Regions from separate parts of the Streptomyces sp. NPDC012637 genome, predicted to be linked through region 3. Evidence: riboswitches for the same ligand, from Rfam matches in the RefSeq annotation. Region 3 holds a riboswitch; each other region holds the start of a gene.
The links. A riboswitch is a leader RNA that binds a small molecule or an ion and turns the genes downstream of it on or off. The one in region 3 is predicted to bind cyclic di-AMP.
Positions count from the first base shown of each region.

Region 1: linked by a shared signal. The riboswitch ahead of ACFY8W_RS33250 (transglycosylase family protein) and the one ahead of ACFY8W_RS35980 (peptidoglycan DD-metalloendopeptidase family protein) in region 3 are both predicted to bind cyclic di-AMP.
Region 2: linked by a shared signal. The riboswitch ahead of ACFY8W_RS02230 (transglycosylase SLT domain-containing protein) and the one ahead of ACFY8W_RS35980 (peptidoglycan DD-metalloendopeptidase family protein) in region 3 are both predicted to bind cyclic di-AMP.

Region 1 covers NZ_JBIBDS010000010.1:52,292-55,557, reverse strand. The annotation lists gene ACFY8W_RS33255 (transglycosylase family protein) at 1-923, shown strand, start outside; cyclic di-AMP (ydaO/yuaA leader) riboswitch at 1,182-1,355, shown strand; gene ACFY8W_RS33250 (transglycosylase family protein) at 1,359-2,069, shown strand; gene eno (phosphopyruvate hydratase) at 2,336-3,266, shown strand, end outside.
Region 2 covers NZ_JBIBDS010000001.1:507,225-510,490, forward strand. The annotation lists gene ACFY8W_RS02225 (polysaccharide deacetylase family protein) at 1-558, opposite strand, end outside; gene ACFY8W_RS02230 (transglycosylase SLT domain-containing protein) at 712-1,590, opposite strand; cyclic di-AMP (ydaO/yuaA leader) riboswitch at 1,595-1,750, opposite strand; gene ACFY8W_RS02235 (alpha/beta fold hydrolase) at 2,097-3,008, opposite strand.
Region 3 covers NZ_JBIBDS010000012.1:130,425-133,690, reverse strand. The annotation lists gene ACFY8W_RS35985 (FCD domain-containing protein) at 1-455, opposite strand, end outside; gene ACFY8W_RS35980 (peptidoglycan DD-metalloendopeptidase family protein) at 663-1,433, opposite strand; cyclic di-AMP (ydaO/yuaA leader) riboswitch at 1,446-1,610, opposite strand; gene ACFY8W_RS35975 (insulinase family protein) at 1,813-3,180, opposite strand; gene ACFY8W_RS35970 (insulinase family protein) at 3,207-3,266, opposite strand, start outside.

The sequences.
Region 1 (3,266 bases), on a different contig from region 3:
CGTTGCCGCTGCTCGCCACGGGTTCCGCATCCGCCGCCGACGCCGCCACGTGGGACCGCGTCGCCGAGTGCGAGTCGGGCGGGGCCTGGAGCGCCAACTTCGGCAACGGGCTCTACGGAGGGCTCCAGTTCACCCAGGAGAGCTGGGAGCGCCACGGCGGCCTCGCCTACGCGCCGAGCGCGGACCTCGCGAGCCGCGCCCAGCAGATCGCCGTCGCGGACAAGGCGCTCGCGGCCGGTGACAACCAGTGGGCCACCTGCGCCCCGATCGCCGGCCTGACCAACGACGGCAAGGCGCCCGCCGTCGACCCGGGCCCGGGCACGCCCGCCGAGGAGTCGGCGGGCCCCCGCCCCGAGTCGAACCGGACCGACGGCCTGCCCGCCGGCTCCACCGCGACGGCTCCCGAGCCCTCGGCCACGACCACCACCCCGGCGGCTCCCGCCACCCCGACGGGCCCGGCGTCCGGCACTCCCTCGACGGGCACGCCGACCACGCCCGCCACCCCCGCGACGCCCGGTACGCCCGGTACGCCCGACACGTCGGTTACGCCCGGTACTCCGGAAACGCCGGACGCGACCGCTCCCGGCACCGGCAAGCACCGAGGTGACGCCGCGACAGAAGAACCGGGCATGACGGACACCGCGCCCGAATCCGGACGCCACGCGGCCCCGGACGCGACCCCGGCCGACAAGGCGGGCGAAAGTGCCGAGGGTTCGAGGGACGCCGACAAGACGGACAAGCCGGACGAATACACCGTTCAGCCGGGTGACAGCCTGTCGGGCATTGCGCAGGAGAACGGCCTCACCGGCGGCTGGGCCGCCCTCTATGACGCCAACAAGAAGACGGTCGGCTCCGACCCCGACCTCATCCTCCCTGGTCAGAGCCTGGAGTTGGAGCTCGACGAGCTCGTGGGCAAGGGGTAGTTCGCGGCTGAATGTCCGCTTCTGTGCAAGTGAGACATGGGTCTCTCTTGCCGAACGGGCGTGTCACGACCGCAAACTTTGCCGAGGTCGCCCCTCACCTGCGCAAACACCTCCTGACGGAGTGCAAGTAGGGGCGATTTTCCCGGGTTGATGCCCTTTGAACTTCTCCCGGGTGTGTGTCTACGGTCGTGACCGCTCGCCACCGCGGGCCCCGCCGACCGGTACGCCGAATCCTGCCGCCGGACGGAGGGAACAGTCGTCGCGCAAGCGCCGAAGGCAGGAGCGGGGGACCCAAGGTAAGTGCCGGCCCCGGCCGTTGAGACAGACGGCCGACGACCGGCTTGGGGTGAAGCCGCGTGCTAGGACACGCGGCCGGGCAACTCACTCGCCCGAACCCGACAGCTCACCTCGTAGGCGTCGGTGAGGAGAACTTCCATGCTGCTTTCCGGCAAGGGCAAACACCGCCGTTCCTCCAAGGCCACCCGCGCCATCGCGCTCGCCGGTGCCGCCGGTGTCGCCGTCGCGGCCCCGCTGATGGCCGCCGGCACCGCCTCGGCCGCCACGGCCTCCGAATGGGACGCCGTCGCCCAGTGCGAGTCCGGCGGCAACTGGTCCATCAACACCGGCAACGGCTACTACGGCGGCCTGCAGTTCTCGGCCTCCACCTGGGCCGCGTACGGCGGCACCGCCTACGCCGCGACCGCCGACCAGGCCTCCAAGTCGCAGCAGATCGCCATCGCCGAGAAGGTCCTCGCGGGCCAGGGCAAGGGCGCGTGGCCGAGCTGTGGCGTGGGCCTCTCCGGCGCCACGTACAGCGGCGGCTCCGCCGAGAGCACCACCACCGCTCCGAAGCGCTCCACCGAGCAGCCGACGACCCGCAGCGAGCAGCGCCAGGCCCCGAAGCAGTCCGCCCCGAAGCAGACCGCCCCGAAGAAGGCCGACGCCAAGAAGACCGTCACCACCCCGACCGGCAAGAAGGTCAAGAAGGGTGACGGCGAGTACAAGGTCGTCGCCGGCGACACCCTCAGCAAGATCGCCCAGGCGCACGGCGTCAAGGGCGGATGGGCCAAGCTCTTCGAGCTGAACAAGGACGTCGTCGACGACGCCGACCTGATCTACCCGGGCCAGCAGCTCCACCTCAAGTGAGCCTGCCGACCCACCCGCGGTGAGTGACCACCCCGGTCCGGAGTGCCCTTCCCCCGTGCGCTCCGGGCCGGGGTTTCCTCGTCCCCGGACCCTACCGATGAGTAGGTAAGGGGTCTTTCGTCCTCAGATGCATGCCCTTGGGTCCTTTTTCGTCCCAGGGGGCGGGCGCCCGGCTGGCCGGAGCCCCCGGGCCGGTTAGGCTCGTGTCGCAAGGCGTACGAGACCTTGCCGCATGCGTCACAACCAGCGTCACATCCCAGAAGGAGATGCTCGTGCCGTCCATCGACGTCGTCGTAGCCCGGGAAATCCTGGACTCCCGAGGCAACCCCACGGTCGAGGTCGAGGTCGGCCTCGACGACGGCAGCACCGGCCGTGCTGCCGTTCCGTCCGGTGCCTCCACCGGTGCGTTCGAGGCCCTCGAGCTCCGCGACGGTGACCCCAACCGTTACCAGGGCAAGGGCGTGGAGAAGGCCGTTCTCGCCGTCATCGAGCAGATCGGCCCGGAGCTCGTCGGTTACGACGCCACCGAGCAGCGCCTGATCGACCAGGCGATGTTCGACCTGGACGCCACCCCGGACAAGTCCTCGCTCGGCGCCAACGCCATCCTCGGCGTCTCCCTCGCCGTCGCGCACGCCGCCTCCGAGGCCTCCGACCTGCCGCTCTTCCGCTACCTCGGCGGCCCGAACGCGCACCTGCTGCCCGTTCCGATGATGAACATCCTGAACGGCGGCTCGCACGCCGACTCCAACGTGGACATCCAGGAGTTCATGATCGCGCCGATCGGCGCGGAGTCCTTCTCCGAGGCCCTGCGCTGGGGCACCGAGGTCTACCACACCCTCAAGTCCGTCCTGAAGACCAAGGGCCTGTCCACCGGCCTCGGCGACGAGGGCGGCTTCGCCCCGAACCTGGACTCCAACCGCGCCGCGCTCGACCTCATCGTCGAGGCCATCAAGCAGGCCGGCTACGTCCCGGGCAAGGACATCGCGCTCGCGCTCGACTGCGCCGCCTCCGAGTTCTACAAGGACGGCAAGTACGAGTTCGAGGGCAAGTCCCGCTCGGCCGCCGAGATGACCGAGTACTACGAGGAGCTCGTCGCCGCGTACCCGCTGGTCTCCATCGAGGACCCGCTGTTCGAGGACGACTGGGCCGGCTGGAAGGCCATTACCGAGAAGCTCGGCACCAAGGTGCAGCTCGTCG
Region 2 (3,266 bases), on a different contig from region 3:
CCGGCTGTTCGGGGTGAACGCGCCGCCGGGGGCCCGGTAGTACTCCACCTTCGCTCCCCCGGCCGCGTCCTCGATCATCCGCTTCGCGTCGAGGATCTGCTGCTTCTGGTAACCGACGGGCTTCTTGTCCATGGTGGTGTCGTGGGACACGGTGTGGTCGCAGAGCCGGTGGCCCTCCGCCACGACCCGCTTGACCAGCTCGGGGAACTCCTTCGCCCGCGGACCGACCATGCAGAACACGGCCTTGACGTCGTTCTCCTTGAGGATGTCGAGCACCTTGGGCGTCCACCGGGGGTCGGGGCCGTCGTCGATGGTGATGTTCACCGACCTGCCGCCGGCCTCCGCTCCGTGCGCGATGCTCTGGGGCACCTTCACCGGCGGCACCTGTGCCGGCCCCTTGGCGTCCTCGCCCGGCACCCGCTGCTCCTGCCGCTTCCCCGCCGCCTGGGCCTCGGCCTCGGTGTCCGTCAGCGCGGCGGCCCCCCACGAGGCAAGACCGATCGCGACCGCCGACGCCACCACGGCTATGTGTGCGGTGTACTTGCCCTTCAGCCCCATGCGGTGCCCACTCCCAGCGTCTTCGTCCCGAACGGCTCCCGCAGGGGAGGACGGCAGAGACGGCGGGAAGGTTTCATCGATTTCCGGGAGAACGACACGGCCGGGCGCCCCGTGAGGGGTGCCCGGCCGTGTCGGCGGCGGCGAACCGGTCGGTCAGTAGGCGCCGAAGACGTTGTCGATGGAGCCGTAGCGGTCGGCGGCGTAGTTGCAGGCGGCCGTGATGTTGGCGACGGGGTCGTACGGGTCGTTGGCGGTGCCGGCGACGTGGTAGGCCCGGAACGTGGGGTCGATCACCTGGAGCAGGCCCTTGGACGGGGTGCCGGCGAGGGCGTTGGAGTCCCAGTTGTTGATGGCGCGGGGGTTGCCGGACGACTCGCGCATGATGTTGCGGTAGATGCCGTCGAAGCTACCGGGGATGCCCTCGCGGGCCATGATGTCGAGGGACTCGCGGATCCAGCCCTCGAGGTTGTCCGCGTACGTGTAGCCGGTGGAGCCCGCGGCCGCGGCCTTGGTGGCGGCGCTGGCGACGGCCTTGACCGCCGGGGCCGGGGCGGAGGCGGCCGAGCCCGTGGTGACGGAGGCGCGGGTGACGGAGGACCGGGTGGCGGTGGACGGGGCCGCCGGGCGGGGCGCGGTCCGGGTGGCGGCGACGGAGAGCTTCTGGCCGGGCCGGATGAGAGCCGGGTCCTTGCCGACGACCTTCCGGTTGTCCCGGTAGAGCTTCTTCCAGCCGCCCTTCACGCCGTACTTCCGGGCGATCTTCGAGAGCGAGTCCCCGGTGACGACGGAATACTTCACCGGAGCGGCCTTGGATGCCGCCTTCGGAGCCTTATCCGCGACCGCCTGGACGGCCGCGGAGAGCGCCGGCTTTGCCACTGTGACGGAGTTCGCGCCGTGTGGGGCGACGGCGGCCGCACCGGTGGCTCCGGCCAGCGGGAGCGCGAGCGCGGCGCTGCCGGTGAGGCTCACGGCGGCGATGCCGCGGGCGAGCGGGGCGTTCTTGGGGCGGCGGTGCTTGCCGTGTCCACGCATGGCGGGTTCCTCTCCTCCGCCTGCGAGGTGAGCTGTCGGGTTCGGGCAGGAGATGCCCGGCCGCGGCATGCGCGGCTTCACCCCGAGCCGTCCCCGGAGACCGGGACCGGCGGCAAACCTGGGTCCCCCGCTCCTGCCGGAAGTGTGGTGAGTGCGGTCGCCCGGACGGCGGCAGGATTCGGCGTTTCCGTCCGGTTGCGGGGTGACGCTATGCGAAAACAAATCCGGAAAACAAGGCAGGAATTCATCCCGGCAAATCGATCTACCCGGAATTCCCAAAGGATCATTCAGGCCGGCCACCGCCCTCGCGCCAACCCTTTTCCGGCATGCCGGATCTGACGCCACGGCAGCAGCGACGGGGACAGGCCGGGCGTGATTCAGATCACGCGCCCCGGCCGGGTCCTTTATGCGGGAGCGAAATACCCTGTTGCGGAATCGGATCAGCATTCCGGTATTGCAGTGGAATAACCGGACATCGTCCGGTTTGCCCTGCAATGCGGATCGGATCAGCCGCGGCCGTGCGGCGGCACCAGCCGCTCCGCGACCATGGAGGCCGGGTCGCCCATGAGGATCGTGTAGTGGTTGCAGTCCGGCACGAACTCGGCGGTCAGGCTCGGCGCCTGCGCGGTCCAGTGGTCGACGAGCGCGGGCGGCAGCATGGCGGGCGCCTCGCCGAGCAGCCCGAGCGGCGCGTGCAGCAGCAGCGTGGGCACCTTCAGACCGGCCAGGTCCGTGCCGAACGACGCGGCGCTGGTGAGGAGTTCCCGCCCGTCCTGCCGCACCGCCGCCTCCTGGGCGCGCGAGCGGCGGGCGCCCTCGGGGCCGGTGAGGTCGTAGCGGACGTACGCCTCGATGTCCTCGTTCCAGTGCGGCCCGAGCGCCGGGTGCGCGCGGAAGAAGTCGACGTAGGCCTCGTCGCTGTCGTACGTCATCGAGAGCCGGGCGAGCGCCGGGCCCAGACTGGCGCCGAGCACCGCGTCGGGGTCGGCGTCGGCGGGCAGCGGGAGCGGCAGGCCGCCGTCGACCAGCAGGAGGCGTGCGAAGAGGCCGGGCTCCCGGGCGGCGGCACGCAGCGCCACGTAGGCGCCCATGGACTGCCCTGTCAGGGCCACGGGTCCGCCGTCGCCCCAGGTCCGGGCCGCCGTCACGAGATCGGCGGCGTGCCGGTCGATGCCGTACGGGCCGGGGGCGGTCGAGCTGCCGCCGCGGCCTCGCAGGTCGACCGCGTACAGCGACCAGTCCGCCGGCAGGTGCCGGGCGACGGCCGCGAAGGACATCCCCGAGGCCGATATGCCGTGGGCGGCGACGGCGGTCCGCGGTCCGGTGCCGAAGCGCAGCACGCGGAGCGTCGCCCCGTCCACGGGGAGGTCGAGCGGTATCGGTTCGGGTGCCGGCCGCGGTCCGTCCGGACGGGTCATGGTCGCGTCTCCTCGTCTGCCTGGTGCTCGGTGTGTCCCGGCGTGAATCTGCTCGGTGTGGTGCCGCTCGGCGTGGCGCTGCTCGGCGTGGTGCTGCTCGGGTGCGTCGCTGCTCGGCCCGCCTGCGCAGGGCTTGCCCGTTCAGGGCTTGCCTACGTCGGGCTTGCCCGTTCAGGGCTTGCCTACGTCGGGCTTGCCCGTTCAGGGCTTGCCCGTACTCGTCCCGCTCTCGCACCCCGCCCGTTCGCCATGACGAAC
Region 3 (3,266 bases):
TGCCGCAGCTGGGTGAGCAGCGTCGTGAGCGGCGGACTGCCCGAGGCCTGGGCGAGGGTCTCGTGGAACCAGCCGCCGAGAGCCGCCAGGTCCTCGCCGCGGTTGCTCCTGGCCCGCTCCTGGCCCAGTCTGACCAGGCCGCGCAGCACCTTGAGGTGGGCGTCGGTGCGGCGCTGTGCCGCCCGGGCGGCACCCAGCGGCTCCAGCAGGGACCGCATGTCGAGCAGGTCGGCGGCCTCCTGGACGGTGGGCTCGGCGACATGGGCGCCGGCGTGCCGGCGGCTCACCACGAAGCCCTCGGACTCCAGGGTGCGCAGCGCCTCGCGGACCGGCACGCGGGAGACGCCGTAGCGGCGGGCGAGCTGTTCCTCGGTCAGTCTGGCGCCCCGCGCGTACACCCCGGAGACGATGTCGTCCCGGATCGCCGTGCATACCGAGTGCGCGGGAATGCGCATGTCCGACCTCCGAATTCGTCCGCGCGAAACCCCCGTCGGGCGGCGCCTGTCCGGCGACTCTATTGCAGGACGGCGGAATTTCCGATGGCGCCCGGTGACAAAGAACGCAAAAAGCCCCGGCTCTTTTCGAGCCGGGGCTTTCGTGCGGGATCCGTGCGCCGGAACGCGCGGGATACGCGCGCCGGACGCCCGCCTCGGGCGTCCGCGTCAGACGTTGACGCCGCGGGCGCGCAGGTAGGAGATCGGGTTGATGTCGGAGCCGTAGTCCGCGCCGGTGCGCGCCTCGAAGTGGAGGTGCGGGCCGGTGGAGTTGCCGGACGAGCCGGAGACGCCGATCTGCTCGCCCGGGGTGACCTTCTGGCCGACGCGGACGGTGATGGCGGAGAGGTGGCCGTACTGGGTGTACGTGCCGTCGTTCATCCGGATCACGATGTTGTTGCCGTACGCGCCGCCCCAGCCGGCCTCGACGACGGTGCCGGAGCCGACGGACACGACCTTGGTGCCGTAGGCGGCGTGGAAGTCGATGCCGGAGTGGCTGCCGGAGGACCAGAGCGAGCCGCCGGTCTTGTAGCCGGTGCTCACGTACGAGCCGGCGACGGGGAGCTGGAAGGAGGCCAGGCGCTTGCGCTCGGCCTCACGGGCGGCGCGCTCCTTGGCCTCGCGGATCTCCTTGGCGCGGGCCTCGGCCTTGCGCTTCGCCTCGGCGGCGGCCTTGATGCGGGCCTCGGCCTCGACGGCGGCCTTCTCCTGGCCGGCGGCCTGGGCGTCGACGCGCTCGGCGAGGGACTCCTCGGCGATCACCTGGGTGAGGCCGGTGTCCTCGAGGGAGGTGTCGTCCGTGTCGGCGGCGAGCGCCGGGGAGGCGAGGGTGCCGATGACGCCGGTGGTGGCGAGCGTCGCCACGCCGGCGATGCCGGCGCTGCGGCGCGCCATCCGGCTCGGACCACGATGCTTCCCGGTGGCACGGGTGAACGCCATGTAGTGGCTGATCCTTTCCTTCCCTCTCGCCTACCGGGTTAGCTGACGGGTTCGGAGCAGGAAGGTCTCCTACGGGCCCCTCCGCCTGAGCGAAGGCGTCCGATTCACCCCAGGGACTGCGTGTGGGTCCCCGGCTCCCCAGGCTCGCGCCTCAGGGGGACTCGGCGATGACTGTCCGTTGCCGCGGATGCGGCGTCGTGCAACGGCCGGACAGCCGGGTCGACGCTAGGCCGATCTTCTGTCAATCGCCAAACACACTCGCCCGTTTGTAAGACATGCCACAGGGCAGAAGACCACGCTCCTCAGCAATACGGACAAAGGGGAGGACCCCGACGAACGTGGTCGTCGGGGTCCTCTCCGCCGTGTGACAGCGGCTCAATCAGCCGCTGACGACGGTCACTTCACCGATGCCGAGCGCCCGCACCGGCTCCGCGATCTGCGCCGCGTCGCCGACCAGGACCGTCACGAGCCGGTCCACCGGGAAGGCGTTGACCACGGCCGCGGTCGCCTCCACCGTGCCCGTCTCGGCGAGCCGCGCGTACAACTGCGCCTGGTAGTCGTCCGGGAGGTGCTGCTCGACCTGGTCGGCCAGCGTCCCGGCGACGGACGCGGCCGTCTCGTACTTCAGCGGGGCCACGCCCACCAGGTTCTGCACGGCCACGTCGCGCTCCGCGTCCGTCAGGCCCTCGGCGGCCAGGGTGCGCAGCACCTTCCACAGGTCGTCAAGTGCCGGACCCGTGTTGGGAGTGTCGACCGAGCCGCTGATGGCGAGCATCGAGGCGCCGTTGCCGGCGCCGTCGGAACGCAGCACCTGGCCGAAGGCCCGCACGCCGTACGTGTAGCCCTTCTCCTCGCGCAGGACGCGGTCCAGACGGGAGGTGAGGGTGCCGCCGAGGCAGTACGTGCCGAGCACCTGGGCGGCCCACACACGGTCGTGGCGGTCCGCGCCGACGCGGCCGATGAGCAGCTGCGTCTGGACGGCGCCGGGCCGGTCCACGATGACGACCCGGCCGGTGTCGTCGGCCGTGACGGGCGGCATCGGGCGCGGCGCGGCCGGCTTGCCGCTCCAGGCGCCGAGGGTGTCCGCGAGCACCTTGTCCAGGTCGACACCGGTCAGGTCGCCGACCACGACGGCGGTGGCGGCGGCCGGACGGACGTGCGCGTCGTAGAAGGCGCGCACGGCGGCGGCGTCGATCGCGGCGACCGTCTCCTCGGTGCCCTGGCGCGGCCGGGACATGCGCGAGGCGGCCGGGAACAGCTCCTTGGAGAGCTGCTTGGCGGCGCGACGGCCCGGATTGGCCGTCTCGTGCGGGATCTCGTCCAGCCGGTTGCGGACCAGCCGCTCGACCTCGGTCTCGACGAACGCCGGGGCGATCAGGGCCTCGGAGAGCAGGCCGAGCGCTTTGGGGAGCCGGGAGACCGGCACCTCGAGGGAGACCCGTACGCCAGGGTGGTCGGCGTGCGCGTCCAGGGTGGCGCCGCAGCGCTCCAGCTCGGCGGCGAACTCCTCGGCCGAGTGCTGGTCGGTGCCCTCGGACAGGGCCCTGGCCATGATCGTGGCGACGCCGTCCAGGCCCTCGGGCTCGGCGTCCAGCGGGGCGTCGAGGAAGATCTCGACGGCCACCACCTGCTGGCCGGGGCGGTGGCAGCGCAGCACGGTCAGACCGTTGTCGAGCGCGCCGCGCTCCGGGGCCGGGAAGGCCCAGGGCTTCGCGTCGCCCGGCGTGGGCTGCGGGTGGAAGGTCATGCTGGTCAAAGACGTGGCGGCGTCGGTCACCGGTCCGCTCCCTCTTCCTCGTCGCTGTCGGTCCCGTCGGCGGCGTCGCCCACCGG